Regions from separate parts of the Ectobacillus polymachus genome, predicted to be linked through region 2. Evidence: predicted binding sites of a transcription regulator. Region 2 holds the regulator's gene; the other holds the start of a gene.
What was found. The regulator Rex, encoded in region 2, represses fermentation and respiration genes when NADH is low (regulators of the CRP and FNR family bind a similar motif). The targets are predictions, from matches to a motif close to TTGTGAAATATTTCACAA.
Positions count from the first base shown of each region.

Region 1 (8,446 bases), on a different contig from region 2:
CTTTAAATTGCCAAATTGCAACGGAAACGAAATTTGATCGTAAGAACTATTTCTATCCTGATAATCCGAAAGCTTACCAAATCTCACAATTTGATCAACCAATCGGAGAACATGGTTGGATCGAAATTGAAGTGAACGGTAAGAAGAAGCGTATCGGTATTACTCGTATTCACTTAGAGGAAGATGCTGGTAAGTTAACGCATGCTGCGGGCAATCATTCTCTTGTCGATTTCAACCGTCAAGGAACACCCCTTATTGAAATCGTATCTGAACCAGATATTCGTACACCAGAAGAAGCTTATGCTTACTTAGAAAAATTAAAGTCCATTATTCAATATACAGGTGTATCTGATTGTAAGATGGAAGAAGGTTCTCTTCGTTGTGATGCAAATATTTCAATCCGTCCTGTAGGTCAAGAAGAATTTGGTACGAAAACAGAATTGAAGAATCTAAATTCCTTTGCATTCGTTCAAAAAGGACTTGAATACGAAGAAATACGTCAAGAACAAGTATTGCTTTCTGGTGGTGTAATTGAGCAAGAGACACGCCGCTATGACGAAACAACGAAGACAACGATTTTGATGCGTGTAAAGGAAGGATCCGATGATTATCGTTACTTCCCAGAACCAGATCTTGTCGAGCTTTATATCGATGATGAATGGAAAGAACGTGTTCGTGCAACGATTCCTGAACTACCAGATGTACGTAAAAAACGCTATGTAGAAGAGCTTGGACTTCCTGAGTACGATGCGAAAGTATTAACCTTAACGAAGGAAATGTCTGACTTCTTTGAAGCGACAGCAGCAAACGACGCTGATGCAAAGCTTGCTTCTAACTGGCTCATGGGTGAAGTATCTGCTTATTTAAATAAGAATCAAAAAGAACTTCATGAGATTGCGTTAAAGCCGGAAAGCTTAGCTAAGATGATTCAGCTTATTGAAAATGGTACGATTTCTTCTAAGATTGCGAAGAAAGTATTTGCTGAATTGGTGGAAAACGGCGGAAATCCTGAGTCGATTATTAAAGAAAAAGGTCTTGTGCAAATTTCTGATGAAGCAACACTTCGAAAATTTGTTACAGACGTTCTTGATAAAAATGAACAGTCTATTGAAGACTATAAGAACGGGAAAGACCGTGCTATTGGCTTCCTAGTTGGACAAATCATGAAGGCGACAAAAGGACAAGCAAATCCACAGCTTGTAAACAAGATTTTATTAGAAGAAATAAACAAACGTTAATAGAAGAAAACGAACAGTAGAAAGAATGGACGAGGATGTACATAAAAGAGGATATACTTACTCTTTTTGTCATCCTCTCTTTTATATAGGGGAATCTTATAAAAAATATAATCAAACGTTTGATTATATGAAATTATAGTTGCAAAATTATGTTCATAATGATACATGTATGAAGAGAAGGAATTTTTTACAATATTAAGGATGATGGGAAATGAAACGTGCAAGAGTGATTTATAACCCGACATCTGGTAGAGAGATGTTTAAGAGATATTTGCCAGATGTACTTCATAAATTAGAATCAGCCGGCTATGAAGCATCCTGTCACGCTACGAAGTGTGCAGGTGATGCAACGAAAGCAGCTAGAGTGGCGGCAAAGCGTGGATTTGATATTGTCGTTGCAGCGGGGGGCGATGGTACATTAAATGAAGTTGTAAATGGCTTAGTGGGACAAAAACACCGTCCGAAGTTAGGAATCATCCCTGGTGGAACGACGAACGATTTTGCTCGTGCAATTGGAGTATCACGTTCTATAGAAGAAGCAATAGACATCATATGTGACGGATATTCTATTCCCCTTGACATCGGGCGAGCGAATGACAAGTATTTTATTAATATTGCTGGTGGCGGGCGAATTACAGAGCTAACATATGAAGTGCCGAGTAAGCTGAAAACAGTCCTTGGACAACTCGCTTATTATCTGAAAGGTATTGAAATGCTACCTTCCTTAAATCCTACTTACGTTGAAATTGAATACGATGGGAAATTGTTACAAGAAGAAATTACGTTGTTTTTAATTACAAATACCAATTCGGTCGGAGGCTTTGAAAAATTAGCACCAGACGCATCCATTAATGATGGTTTGTTTGATTTGCTTGTATTAAGAAAAGGAACACTAGCAGATCTCATAAAAGCAGCAACACAGGCAGTTCGCGGAGAACATATTAATAACCCGCAAATTCTATATACGCAAGCAAATCGTATTAAAGTACATACACCGGATAAATTAATGATTAATTTAGATGGTGAGTACGGTGGAGACACACCAATGGAATTCGAGAATATGTATCATTACCTGGAGGTATTTGTCCCTCAAAGCTAAATAACAAAAAGGATTATGACAATCCTTTTTGTTATTTCTTTTCTTGCACAATTTCAATAAACTGATTCATCGTCATGATAGGGGTAATGTCAAAGCGATTAATTACATATTTTTCATTGGGATCCCTTTTTTCTACAAAGACCCCTTTCTTTGTTGTTACAGCATATTCATAATATTTTTTAGTAAGTTCAACGACATGATCGTTATAATACCCAACTGGATAGGCGAGGGAGATGACCGGTTTTCCTGTTACTTCTGCTATCTTATCGCGGGAATCTTTAAGTTCCTGTTCCGCATTTGGTACATAAGGTAAATTTGCATGATCTACAGTATGTGATTGGATTGAAAATATGCCAGAGTCTGACATCATTTTGATTTCTTCTGCCGATAAATATCCGGGCTTACCAAAAAAGCTTGATATCACAAATGCAGTAGCTGTAGGTGTAAAATGATCATCCTTTAGTTTTTTGAAAATGTAGAAAGCATTTAAGTTATCTTTCATTCCGTCGTCAAATGTAATGAATATAGGCTTATTAACTTTATTTATGTCATTCCAATGTTCAAAGGTTAGCAGTGTATATCCATTATCTTTTAAATATTTCATATGTGCTTCAAATGTACTAGGTGAAACAAAAAGTCCTCTAAGTCCTTGTCCATGATACTCATCAATTCCGTGGTACATTAAAAAAGGAACACTTTGCTGAAACGTAATAGCTGAATGTACAAGAGGAGTAGAAGTACCGTCGGGTTTAATGCCAACTGTATCAATTTGATATTCGCCTCGTTTCCAATCAAACGATTGGAGAGAGAATGGCAAAGCAAAGTTGTTGTTTGCAGCATCTTTAGAAGAGAAAACTTTTGCGCTGCTTTCTCCATCTGCAACACGCCATATTCGATATTGTACTTCAGAAAATGAATCTCTTAGTTCCTTCGTATAAAGAACGGTTTGTTTTGACTCATAGTTAATAGGATCCCACGTAATGATTCCTTGTGTTGTCAGAATAGGTTTACTTTCTTGCTTCACATTCGCTTTTTGAACAGCAACAATTGATTTTTCTTCAGATTTTAATGATAAGTTTGCTGAGGAACAGCCTGCTGCAATAAGAGAAACAAGAAGTAAAATAACTGTATATTTCCATATCATTTTATTCTTCATCCCTTTATATAATAATTCTATTTTTTATCCCGCTTTAACGGGCAGTAAGACCCCCACTTCAAGGCTTAGAGAAATTGGAAAAGGCTAAGTGGGGGATAACTGCCCGTAAAAGTCCGTATTGGTCGGGCTAACCTTCGGTGGAAAAAAAACCCACCGAGGGAAGTTTCACTTTATCATACCACTCTCTACTAAACAAAATATAAAGTTCGCAAGATCCTTATATTCTCTTAATAAATTTACGAATGATTTACAAAAAAGAAGATAGATTGTCAGATTTTTTAATAGTAAAAAAGGGTTCCTTACAAGAGATCCCTACTTTTTTGTAAGTAGGGATTCTATTTATCTAATACATATACTATTCAAATCATGTTTCCTGAATCGCATCGATAAACCGATTCATTGACATAGTAGGTGTAATATAAATTCTCTCCATTAAGTAGTGTTCATTCGGTAAACCTCTTTTAACAAAGTGCCCATCGTTTGTTGTGACGGCAAAATCATAGTACTTTTTCGTATGTTCAATTACTTTATCATTATATACGCCAATAGGATATGCAAGGGAAACAACGGGTTTTCCAGTTATAGACGAAATTTTTTTCGAGGAATCTTCAAGCTCCTGTTCAAGATTCGGTACCTTTGTTAAATAGTCATGGGTCACAGAATGAGATCCCATTGAAATAATACCGGAATCAGACATCAATTTTATATCATTTGCTGATAGGTACCCATCCATATCGATTAATGCGGATATCATATAAATAGTAGCTGCAGGTTGGAACGAATCATCCTTTAGTTTTTTCAACACATTGTATGCATTAAAATTATCCTTCATGCCATCATCAAATGTAATGAAAATAGGTTTATTAACACGGTTTCTTTCATTCCATCGTTCAAATGTTAATAGGGTATAGCTATTGTCTTTTAAGTATTGCATATGCGTTTCAAATTGGGTTGGAGGGACATATAGACTTTTAATACCTACCCCGCGGTATTCATCAATACCATGATACATTAATATAGGAACAGTCTGTTCAAATGTGATTGTTGAACTTACAAGAGGAATATTAGAACCATCTTCCTTTATCCCAACTGTTTCAATCTGGTATTCACCGCGTTTATAGTTAAATGCTTGTATAGAGAAAGGTAAGGCAAAGTTTTTCTCCGTATCTTTAGAAGAGAAGATGTGTGCGCTTTGAGGACCATCTGCGATACGCCAAATCGTATATTGTACTTCTGTTAAGTTGTCTTGGAGGTCTTTCAAATAAAGTGTGGTTTGCTTAGATTTGTCAGTAATGGGATCCCAGGTGATAAGACCTTGTGAACGAGGAACAGATGCTTGGTTCACAGCTGGTGTTGGTATTGCCACTGCGTTGTCTTCTTGTTTCAATCGTTGTTCAGGAGATGAACAGCCGACAGTAATCATAGAAGCAAGTAGGATTACAAGTGCATACTTTATCATCATCTTCATTCCCTTATACGTAATTAGTTCAAATGTACCATAATATTACAAAATAGGGAATGGTTTTTGGGGTTTTCCTTTATAGTATATAATTCTATTCATTGCTTATATAAAAATATGTAAAGGCTGAGCATAAATCAGATTCTCTTCTGACTTATGTCCCAGCCTCTATTTGTATCTATATTTATTTTGCCACAGTTTGTTCGTCTGCTTCCATAGCTTTGATAGATTCAGCTACCTTCACCATCATGGAACATTCGATTCTCTTACGGAAGATGTCACAACTGAAGTCGTAGGTTCCGTTTATGGAGCCGGTTGCGTGCAGCGCGTTGGCAGGGCATCCGCCACTGCAGTAAAGTTTCGCCCAGCAGTCTTGGCATTCTGGCTTCGAGTAGCAGTTGCTCTCTTTGAATTGACATTGCGTCTCTGGTTTTGTGATTCCGTCCCAGATGTTTCCCATGCTGTATTCTTCATCCCCAACGAATTGATGGCAAGGGAAAAGCTCACCCCATGGTGTGACAGCGAGATATTCAGTTCCTGAGCCGCAGCCAGAGATTCTTTTTTGGATGCAAGGACCTTCTGATAGATCTAGCATGTAATGGTAGAAGGTAAAGCCATTGCCGTTTTCCTCGCGCTTTAGCATTTCCTTAGCAAGAATCTCGTACTGGTTGTAAATCTCTGGGAGGTCCTTCTCGGTAAGTGCATATGGCTCCCGTGGATCACAGATGACCGGTTCCATTGAAAGCTTGTCGAAACCAAGATCTGCAATGTGAAAAATGTCATTGGTGAAGTCTACATTGTTATGAGTGTAGGTTCCACGTACATAGTATTCTTTGTCTCCACGCTTTTTGACGAATTCTTGGAACTTCGGAACGATATAATCGTAGCTGCCCTTTCCATTGACCGTTTTGCGAAGTCGGTCATGGACCTCTTTTCTTCCGTCAAGACTCAATACGACATTGTACATTTCCTGATTCAAGAAATCGGTGACCTCATCATTTAACAACATACCATTCGTCGTGAAGGTGAAACGAAACTTCTTTTTATACTCTTTTTCTTTGCTTCTTGCGTAAGCAACAATCTGCTTGACAATCTTCCAGGCCATAAGGGGTTCCCCGCCAAAGAAGTCGACGTCAAGATTTCGGTGATGACCGGAGTTTTCCAATAGGTAATCGATGGCTCTTTGTCCAACCTCATAGCTCATGATTGCTCTGTCTCCGTTGTATTTCCCTTGGCTTGCGAAGCAGTATTCGCATGATAGATTACACGTATGCGCAACATTGAGGCAGAGGGCCTTTACATAAGTCTTACGATTTCTTAAATCAATTGAGAGGTCCTTATATTCATCCTCAGTAAAGAGTTGGCCGTCATTCTTTAATTCCTCGACAGCCGCGATTGTTTCGCGAATGTCTTCCTCAGAGATGTCAGCATCATGTGCGTGCTTTTCCAGCAGCATTGTTACAATTTCTTCTTTTGGTGTATTCTCATAAAGTTCGATGGCTTCATAGGCGAGGTCGTCGACAACATGTACCGATCCACTGTAGGTGTCGAGCACGATGTTGTATCCGTTTAATTTATATTGATGAATCATACTTGATAACAAGCTCCTTTTGTCCAAAAAATTGCCGCCCAGTTGCTTTGCAGCCTGGGCGGTACATTTTCTGTTTCTATCTGTTCATTGTGTTTTCACACTTTTGATTTGCAACTCCGCAAGACGTTTTGCAAGCGGATTGGCAAGATGTTTGGCATGCGCCGCATCCACCATGTTTTTTAGTATCCATTAGTTTACGAGTGCTTAGTGTTACGATTCTTTTCATCATGCGCGGCCCCTTTTGAAATAGTTTTTAAGTTAAGTAATGTAAAAACATTCACAATGATAGATATTGTGAAACTTTTCACAATGTTTCCAATGATAATTTTAACAACACCTCGGGTTCCCGTCAATCATTCCGAATGTCTTATTACTGCGGTTTGAATTATATATAGTAAAAGCGTGTTTTGATCCATTATTTTTCAAAACACGCTCTTTTACTTATTAGAGGCTAGCTAGAATGATCAGTTTGAGGTTTTAACATTTTGGCAAATTGCTCCAGTGTTGTTTTGTACTGTACATATTGCCGTGGCATTTTTAGATATTCGTTTGGAGTTCCCTTTTCAATAAATAGTCCTTGATGGACAGTTACAGCGAATTGATAATATTTTTTTGTTTCTTGCACGACTTCTTCATTATAATTGCCGTATGGATAGGCAAAGGCAAAGACAGGCTTTCCTGTTATGGCTTCTAGTACATCTTTCGCCTTTCCTAATTGATATTGGTAATTTGTAATCTCTCGTAAATCTGGATGCGTCATCGTATGGGATTGAATCGAGAAAAATCCAGATTGAGACATGTCCCGTAATTGTTCAGCTGTTAGTCGATGATGTCTTCCTACGTAGCCGGCTACTACAAAAATTGTACCAACAGGTTGAAATTCTGCACTTTTCATCTTTTTAAAAATATTCCAGGCATTTATATTATTCTCATAGCCATCATCAAGAGTAATAAAAACGGGATTATTTACGGTATTTACTTCATTCCAGCGTTCAAATGTTAACGGTGTATAGTTATGTTCTTTTAAATATCTAACTTGTGCTTCAAAGTTTTCTGGTGAAACATACAATTCCTCTAAGCCACTCCCCTTAAATTCAGCAATAGAATGATACATTAAAATAGGAACGTACTGCTGAAAAGTGACTTGTGTTTTTGCAATTGTGTCAGTAGGCTTGCCATTCTTTAGTCGCAATGCTTCTATTTCATATTGACCACGACTCGATTCGAATTGCTTCGTATCTAGCGTAAAGGAAAAGTTAGATTGTTTGTCAGCAGATGTAAAGGTTTTTATATGTTCAGGTCCATCAGCTGTGCGCCAAATACGATACATTACTTCATTTGTATTCGAAGGAGCTTGTTTGATGGAGAGGGTAACAGAAGTTGCTTCAGCTGAAATGGGATCATGCACAATTTCGGCTTTTGGTGAAGCAAATGTAACAGAAGACATCAGTAAAACAAGCGTTGTATATATAATTGCAGCACGCATACTATCCCTTCTTTCTTAAACATAATGTTATTGTTCCACATTTTCGAAATTTCTTGCATTCTACCTACACATGAATAGAAAAATAAGAACAAGATAAGTTACGATGAACGCTGGAAACACGAGAGAAGAGGGATGTCATGCGTATAAATGAGATATCAATATCGGCTATAATACGAAGTCTTACTTTTCCTTCACAAGTGAGGCAAATTGATCGATTGTTGTACTGTTATGAATACGAACTCGCTGCATGAGAAGAAGTTCATTCGGAGTTCCATGCTCTTCAAATTGTCCTGGTTTTGTCGTTGTGGCAAATTTATAATATTTCTTCGCCTCTTCCACTACACTGTCGTTCACATGCCCAAATGGATAAGAAATTGCGATAACTGGTTTTCCTGTAATGGATTCGATTTTTTCCTT
Region 1 covers NZ_JBLREB010000004.1:32,850-41,295, forward strand. The annotation lists gene gatB (Asp-tRNA(Asn)/Glu-tRNA(Gln) amidotransferase subunit GatB) at 1-1,238, shown strand, start outside; gene ACM5BR_RS15325 (diacylglycerol kinase) at 1,450-2,337, shown strand; gene ACM5BR_RS15330 (polysaccharide deacetylase family protein) at 2,369-3,481, opposite strand; gene ACM5BR_RS15335 (polysaccharide deacetylase family protein) at 3,858-4,952, opposite strand; gene scfB (thioether cross-link-forming SCIFF peptide maturase) at 5,137-6,543, opposite strand; gene scfA (six-cysteine ranthipeptide SCIFF) at 6,620-6,769, opposite strand; gene ACM5BR_RS15350 (polysaccharide deacetylase family protein) at 6,995-8,029, opposite strand; gene ACM5BR_RS15355 (polysaccharide deacetylase family protein) at 8,210-8,446, opposite strand, start outside.
Region 1: scfA (six-cysteine ranthipeptide SCIFF) is a predicted target of Rex. The motif match lies at 6,836-6,853, and genes of this name have one in related genera.

Region 2 (8,446 bases):
CGTATGGTGGATACGTTTCACATCTGACATCTTCACTTGCTTATAAGATTTAGAAGGATTTTGTATATATTGTCCATGTATATCTTGTACGTATCCCATTTTTCCTGTAAATCCTGTTACAAATCCTACTTGTCCAAATATCTTTACTTTATCCCCTAAATAGATTCCATCTATATAGGGTGTATTTTTCTTGTTCCGTTTTGCGCTTGTATTCTTTGTTTTTCTCCCTTTTCTAGCGGTTGCTTCATGCAGGGAGCGTTTTTTCTTTCTAAACTGCTTGATGCGAAATTCACGACTTTGATCATATTCTTGTAGTTGTTTCGGATTTGTTATCGCAATGGCATCATTTGCATGTGTTTTGGCTAATCCAAGTTCTTTTCTCTTTGGTGTGGTGTAACTGCCATACGTCATGTCACAATCTAAACGATTCATGATTTGGAGGCGCAATATATTCATAAAGGCAGTCTCTTTATAATGTTTTGGTTTCTTGAAACTGTGTTTGATTTTTCCTTGATGAAATTTTTGATGACATTCATCATGCACGGTTACAAGATTATCTGCCCTATTCGAACCACCTATACACCGTTCCATGATATGATGCGTATGCAAAATACCACCTTTTTTCTTACAAATTTGACAAGTGTAATGGTCTCTTGCGAATACATAATATCTCGTATTCCAAAAGCCAAAAGTATCCCCTTGTTGGTATTCTGTTCCTTGTATATCGGGATTTTTTAGCTTTTGTGCATCAAACTTTCCCACTTCAACAATCACTTTTGGGGAAGGTAACAGTGATTTGAATGTTTCAATCCAATGAATTTGGTTATCCACTCTGCTTTGAATCGATGGTGGTAACCATCCTTCTTTCTTTTTCCGATTGAGAAAACGTGCTTTGCGATATCTTGTTTTTCGTTGTCTTCTACTTCTGCGTAATGTAGCTCTTAGTGTGAGATTTTCTTTGACATCCTGACGTAGCTCAATGGTTCCTTTTGTTAGTACTTTGTCTTCCGTGGTAATCGCAATGCCGATATGCTTTGCGCCGCTGTCCACGCCGATTGTGACAGGTTGCACCGTTTCACCTGTCGCAGATAGCAGTTGAATGGTAAATGGTGTGTACTTCACAATGTTTGCTTTTCCTTGTTTGAGAAGAAGCCGCGCCTTGCGATGACTGCAAGGCATGAGCGGTTCTCCCCTTACATTCTTGACAAATACACGCATGTTTTGTCCCTCCTAAGAGTTTGTTTCCCTTCGCCAATGTTTGTAGGTGTTAGCAACTTCTCCTGCAAGAAGGCATGTGGTTGACCGTTCCTTCCCAATCAGAACTGTTACAGGGCCACCATAGAGCCAAGAACTAGGGAATCATTCTTGGGTATGCAACCTACGAACGGAGCCCACGAAAGACTGAGGCTAGACAACTAGGACTTTTTCAAGCCCCCACTTCAAAACGCGATAGCGTTTAAGTGGTGGATAGTTGACAATTGTATGATACAATAAAGTGAAACTCCCATTGTTTCGAGCACCCAATTAGTTCTTTTCTCTTTAAAACGTGAATTTCCTTTTTTATTAACGTAAATTTATACGGAAACGGAGAAAGTAAAATTGAATCAAAAGTATTGGTGGATTATTATTACATATATTGTTATGCAGATTTCCAGTTTACTTGGCATTCCTCTTTTATTAAGGACTGGATGGTATCATACATATAGCAGAAGTGTGCAAATTGAGATGGCTTCTGCGCATTGGGCGATTATCAGCTTTGTTACAGCTCTTATCATCATCCTGCTATTACTTCGACACGATGATGATCCGCTTGCCCGCAATAAGATGGGAATCGGTTACACAATCCTATGGATGTTTGCAGGTATTTTCCTTGCTCTATTTGCACAAACCATTGCAGCAAATATCGAAATGCGAATATTTGGCATTAATCCTGGTTCAGAAAATACACAGCGGCTCGTAGATATTGCCAAGGTTAGCCCTTTGTTCATTCTCGTTACATCCATTTTCGGACCGATTATGGAAGAAATCGTATTTCGAAAAATTTTATTTGGTTCCCTTTATAAGCACTTTCATTTTTTTGTGGCTGCCATTATCAGCTCACTCATATTTGCAACGGTTCATTTCGACTTTAGCCACCTATTGGTTTATACATCCATGGGTTTCGTATTTTCCTTTTTATACATACACACGAGACGAATTATTGTTCCTATCTTCGCCCATGTTATGATGAATACCATTGTTATTCTTATCAACATTGGACTACACGATTACTTAGATAAAATGATGAAGCAGGCCGAAACCTTGCACACAATTATTGGAGGCTTTTGAGATGCTTAGAAATTCTAATATATTTATGGCGATAATCTACCTTCTGTTCGGCGGCATTTTTACCTATTTAGCGATAACAAGCGTAGAAACGACAATATGGAATGTATACACACTATTACTAATCATTATGGCTACCTTTGATTTTGGTCTTGCCATTCGCCTAATTTTTCTAAAGTGGCAGGCGACGAGAAATCCGAAGCAAAAAAAGTAAAGACTCTTACAAAAAATGGACCGCTATGCGGTCCATTTTATATTTCCTTATTATTATGTAAAACTTATTATTTCGGATAATGCTTTAGAAAATAAACGAGCGTCTGAAGTTCAACGGATAAATCAATATGATGAATGCGAATATGATCCTGTACGTTGATGCGGGCAGGTGTAAAATTTAGAATTCCTTCTATGCTCGTTTTTGATAATCGATCAGCAACAGACTGTGCAACCGTTGCAGGTACCGTTAAAATGGCTACTTTAACATCCTCTGTCATTCTTTGTTCTAGGTCATCTAAATGATAGACAGGCACTTCTCCAATAATGGTTCCAACTTTCTTCTCATCTACGTCAAAAGCCATTGCAATTTTCGTGTTATTATTTTTCAAGAAATTGTAATTTAAGAAAGCGGTTCCTAAATTTCCAACTCCAATTAACGCTACTTGAGTTAAATCATCTTGGTCAAGTGTTTGGCTGAAAAATGATAATAGATAGTTTACATTGTAACCGTACCCTTTTTTACCTAATGCACCGAAGTAAGAAAAATCTCTGCGAATCGTAGCAGAATCAACTTTTACCGCTTCGCTAAGCTCGGCTGAGGAAACCCGTTGCTTTCCTGAGAGCGATAGGTTTTTAATAAAACGATAATACAAAGGCAGTCGTTTCGCAGTTGCCTGCGGAATTTTAGGCTGATCCATCATATCCCCCTCTCTCCTATTTTTGTTTATCATGCTGTGACGGCTATATAAGGCATGTGAACGTATAATAATGGTTGGCTTCACATCTAATAGGAAAACCTCCAACCTAGAAAAATTCACCTTTTACACACAGAATATAAGTTGAAAGTTTATTGGTGTAAAGCTTTCCTTGTATAATAGAGATAGATTCTCCTAAATAAACTATACAACATTTTACATGATGTTGAAAAACATTAGTTTTTTATAATTATATAGTAGACAAACTAATTTGAGGTGAAACACATTGATTTTATTACAAGTAAATGGATTGACGAAGCTTTTTGGAGCGGATGTCATTTTATCCAATATAAAATTAGAAGTCCAAACACGCGATCGTGTTGCACTTGTTGGACGTAACGGAGCCGGAAAATCAACGTTACTAAAAATTATTGCAGGGGAAATGTCTTATGAAGCAGGGGAGATTATTAAGCCTAAAGACGTATCCATTGGTTATCTAGCACAAAATACGGGCTTAGAAACTTCCTTAACAATTGGTGAAGAGATGCTCACAGTCTTTCGCAAGCTACAAGACATGGAGAACGAGCTGCGCAAGATGGAACAGGAAATGGGCAAGGAAGAGATATTTACCAATCCGGAACAGTATGAAAAGCTTCTAGGAGAATATGATCGTCTTCAGCAGCTCTTTAGCGATCTAGGTGGATATCAATATGAAGCAGATATTCGTTCTGTACTCACTGGCTTAGGATTTCCTGTAGAAACACATACCATGCAAATTTCTATGCTAAGCGGCGGCCAGAAAACACGACTCGCATTAGGAAAACTGTTACTAACCAAACCTGATCTACTGATTCTAGATGAACCTACGAACCATCTAGACATTGAAACCCTTACATGGCTAGAACAATATTTACAAGGCTACTCTGGCGCCATTCTAATTGTTTCCCATGACCGCTACTTTTTAGATCGTATTGTGACGCAGGTATATGAAATATCTAATACGCATAGCAAACGTTTCACAGGGAACTACAGTAAATATCTAGAAAGAAAAGCAGATTGGTATGAGCAAGAAATGAAGCGATATGAAAAGCAGCAGGATGAAGTAGCCAAGCTGCAGGATTTTGTTCAGCGTAATATCGCAAGAGCATCGACAACGAAGCGTGCACAAAGCCGTCGTAAGCAATTAGAGCGTATGGAGCTTATGACCAAACCACTTGATGATGATAAATCAGCCTCCTTTCATTTTGAAATCGAACGCCAAAGCGGTAACGATGTACTCCATGTAAAAGATGCTGCTGTCGGATACAAGGGAACTCCTATCATCGAACATGTGAATATGTATATTACTCGCGGTGACAGCATTGCACTCGTCGGTCCAAATGGAATCGGCAAATCAACTTTATTAAAGACGATGGTAAATCAATTAGATGTGCTTCAAGGTACCATTTCATTTGGTTCTAACGTTACGATTGGCTATTACGATCAACAGCAGGCCATTTTAACCTCCTCCAAACGTGTATTAGACGAGCTTTGGGATGAGTACCCCTTACAGCCTGAAAAGGAAATACGTACCGTACTCGGAAATTTCCTATTCTCTGGGGATGATGTGTTAAAAATTGTCTCTTCCTTAAGCGGTGGTGAGAAGGCGCGTCTAGCCCTTGCAAAACTGATGATGCAAAAATGCAATGTATTAATTTTAGACGAGCCTACTAACCACTTAGATATAAATAGCAAAGAAATACTCGAAAATGCCTTGATTGATTTCCCTGGAACCATTTTATTCGTCTCCCATGACCGATATTTTATTAATAGAGTTGCATCAAAGGTTATTGAGTTATCCAAGGATGGGACAATAGAGTATCTTGGTGACTATGATTACTATATAGAGAAAAAAGCGGAAACGCTTGAAATTGCTCAGCTGAAAGAGGAGGAAACGAAACAAATACCTACCCCTAATATAGCAGCTGAAAAACGGAACTATGAAGAGGATAAAGAGCGAAAAAAACAAAATCGCAAGCTCACGCGAAAGCTTGAGGAAATAGAAGAAAGCATTATGCAGTTAGAGGAACAGATTGCAGCATTTGAAGAGGAGCTTTGCTTACCTGAAGTGTTCCAGGACTATGAAAAGGTGCAAAGCATCCATAAGGAAAAAGAAACTGCAGAATCCAAGCTTGAATCACTTATGGAAGAATGGGAAGAATTACAAAGCTAATGAGCGAAATGTATCCACCTGTGGATATATGAATATAAAAACTAACGAAAAAGAGTAGATGCGAGAGCTTCTCCTCTTTTTTACACACTATCCACAGGTATATACACATATGTATGTTGATATTCTGCGATCCATACTAAGTTATACACATTAAGCACAGGCTTACCCACAGTTATCCACAAACATATACACAAATACACAGCAGTTAATCACAAGTTTTTCACTACTTTATTCACAAATCATAATTCAAACTGTGGATATTATTTTTCAATCGGCAATCCCGGATTAGCATTTAACGCTAACGTCGACCGTTTTCCTTTTTGAAACAGAATCGTTCCTGCAGCACCTATCATAGCTGCATTGTCTGTGCATAAAGACAATGGAGGAATGATGAGTTCCACTTGATCCTGGTTTTGAAAGGCTTGCTCTAGCGCATGACGTAATCCTTTATTTGCAGCAACTCCGCCAGCTAATAACACCTGTTTAACTTTATATTCCTCTGCAGCACGGACTGTTTTCGTAACTAACACATCTACCACGCTAGCTTGGAAACTAGCAGCTAAATCTTCCGGTACAATCGTTTCTCCGCGCTGACTTGCGTTATGAACGGTATTAATGACTGCTGATTTTAATCCACTAAAGCTAAAATCGTATGAATCTGGTTCTAGCCATGCTCGTGGTAAGTCAATCGTTGGGCTCCCTTGCGCTGCTAAACGATCTATGTGCGGACCGCCCGGATATGGGAATGATAGCGTCCGTGCTACTTTATCGTAAGCTTCCCCAGCTGCATCGTCTCTTGTTTCTCCAATCACTTCAAATGAGCCATGCTCTTTCATGTAGACTAGCTCTGTATGACCACCTGATACAACGAGAGCAAGTAACGGGAAATTCATTTCCTTAATCAAGCGATTGGCATAAATATGTCCTGCAATATGATGAACTCCGACAAGCGGAATTTGATGAGCAAATGAAATAGCTTTTGCTGCATGTACGCCTACTAACAATGCTCCAACTAGTCCTGGCCCTTCGGTAACCGCAATTGCATCTAAATCGGCAAATGTAACATTTGCTTTCTGCATCGCTTCAGCAATGACAATTGTTATTTGTTCCACATGGTGGCGAGACGCAATTTCAGGCACAACTCCACCAAACCGCTTATGGCTTTCAATTTGAGAAGCCACTACATTTGAGACAATTTCACGTCCATTTCGAATAATTGCTGCTGCTGTTTCATCACAGCTTGATTCAATAGCTAATACGATTGTATCTTTTTCCATTATAAATTCACCCACATTACGAGCGCATCCTCGTAGTTATCTGTATAGTATCCTTTCCGAATACCTCCGTTTAAAAACCCTAACTTCCGATATAAACCTTGTGCAATTATGTTCGATACACGAACTTCAAGCGACATCGTTTTACCACCTTTTTGCCGCGCGTATTCCATTACAAAGCGCAACAAAGCTTCGCCAAGCTGCCTGCCTCTGTATGCGGGCAGTATTGCAATATTCGTAATGCTTGCTTCATCTAAAATGAGCCACATACCGCAGTATCCGACAACCTGACCATTCTCTTCCAGAACGGTATAATTTGCATATTCATTCATCGTGAGTTCTCGTATAAACGCATCCTCCGTCCAGGGAATTGTAAAAGACGCATGTTCAATTTCCAAAACGGATTCAATATCTTCTAGCTGCATATCACGAAATGTTATGAGTGTGTTCATAGCCGTCAGTCCTCTACTTGTTCTGATTTGCTAGCCATTTCGCTTCCGCCTCTGCTAGACGTAAATAGCTTGGTACGAAGGTATGTACATCCTGCGCTGGCTCTTCTGCTCCTAATATAGCTAATGCACCTGGTCTCGGCTGATTTATTGTAGCTTTCGCAAAAATCGCTTGTTCGCCAAGTTCTTGTTCTATCATCGATTGGTGAATAGCAAGATCTTGTCCAATAAATAAAACAGGTTGCTCATATTTTTTCACGATTTGCATCCAATCGGGAAGAAGAATAATTCGATCCTTTTCTTCTACTTGTAATCCGTTATCCCAACGATATAATCCTGTAAAGACCTGCTGACGCCGTGCATCAAATAGCGGACAGATGTACCCTTTAAAGTAAACGCCATTTACAGCTAAAGCAGCAAGGCTTGAAACTCCTGAAAGTGGAATTTGGAGCGACCATGCTAGTGTTTTTGCTACTGTAACTCCTATACGAATGCCTGTATATGATCCTGGTCCTTGCGCTACGACAATTTTCTCTAATTCCGTACTCTTTACATTACACATTGATAAAAGCTGCTCAATTGCAGGCATAAGACGCACAGAATGGTTATTCTTTGTATTAGTAACTATTTCACCTAACACATTCGATCCATCTACGAGCCCTACCCCCATTACTTGATTGGAAGTGTCAATCGCTAAAACTTTCATTTTGCAATAGCTCCTTACATAGTCTAATATATCGATCTCCTATTGGTTCTAACTTAATTTTGCGCATATGTTCACCCTCATGGTGCAACTTAACGGCGAGTAGCTGATCCGGAAGATATGGCTGAATAAAATGAGCCCATTCAACTACCGTAACACCTTGCCCATAAAAATAATCATCCCATCCTAAATCTTCATCACTTTCTTCTAAACGATACACATCCATATGATAAAGAGGAATACGTCCATTGTACTCTTTTATAATGGTAAAAGTAGGACTGTTTACTACTCGTTTTACACCTAACCCTTTGGCAAGACCTTTTGTAAAGGTTGTTTTTCCTGCTCCTAAATCACCTTCTAATGTAAGTACATCTCCCTCCATTAGAAGATGACCAAGCTTTTCAGCTAAGCCGATTGTCTCTTCTGGGGATGATGTAATAATTTCGTATATTGGCATAGTTTGTCACCAACCTCATTTTATCTTCTAGTATAGCCGATTTATGTAATTCATAATGACGTACTTACTTGCATGATTTATTATACTAACTTTCGGCAAAGTTTGCAGAAGTATAATA
Region 2 covers NZ_JBLREB010000010.1:23,347-31,792, forward strand. The annotation lists gene iscB (RNA-guided endonuclease IscB) at 1-1,218, opposite strand, end outside; gene ACM5BR_RS18420 (CPBP family intramembrane glutamic endopeptidase) at 1,600-2,328, shown strand; gene ACM5BR_RS18425 (YdiK family protein) at 2,330-2,539, shown strand; gene ACM5BR_RS18430 (redox-sensing transcriptional repressor Rex) at 2,607-3,236, opposite strand; gene ACM5BR_RS18435 (ABC-F family ATP-binding cassette domain-containing protein) at 3,520-5,445, shown strand; gene tsaD (tRNA (adenosine(37)-N6)-threonylcarbamoyltransferase complex transferase subunit TsaD) at 5,706-6,722, opposite strand; gene rimI (ribosomal protein S18-alanine N-acetyltransferase) at 6,722-7,171, opposite strand; gene tsaB (tRNA (adenosine(37)-N6)-threonylcarbamoyltransferase complex dimerization subunit type 1 TsaB) at 7,185-7,874, opposite strand; gene tsaE (tRNA (adenosine(37)-N6)-threonylcarbamoyltransferase complex ATPase subunit type 1 TsaE) at 7,855-8,328, opposite strand.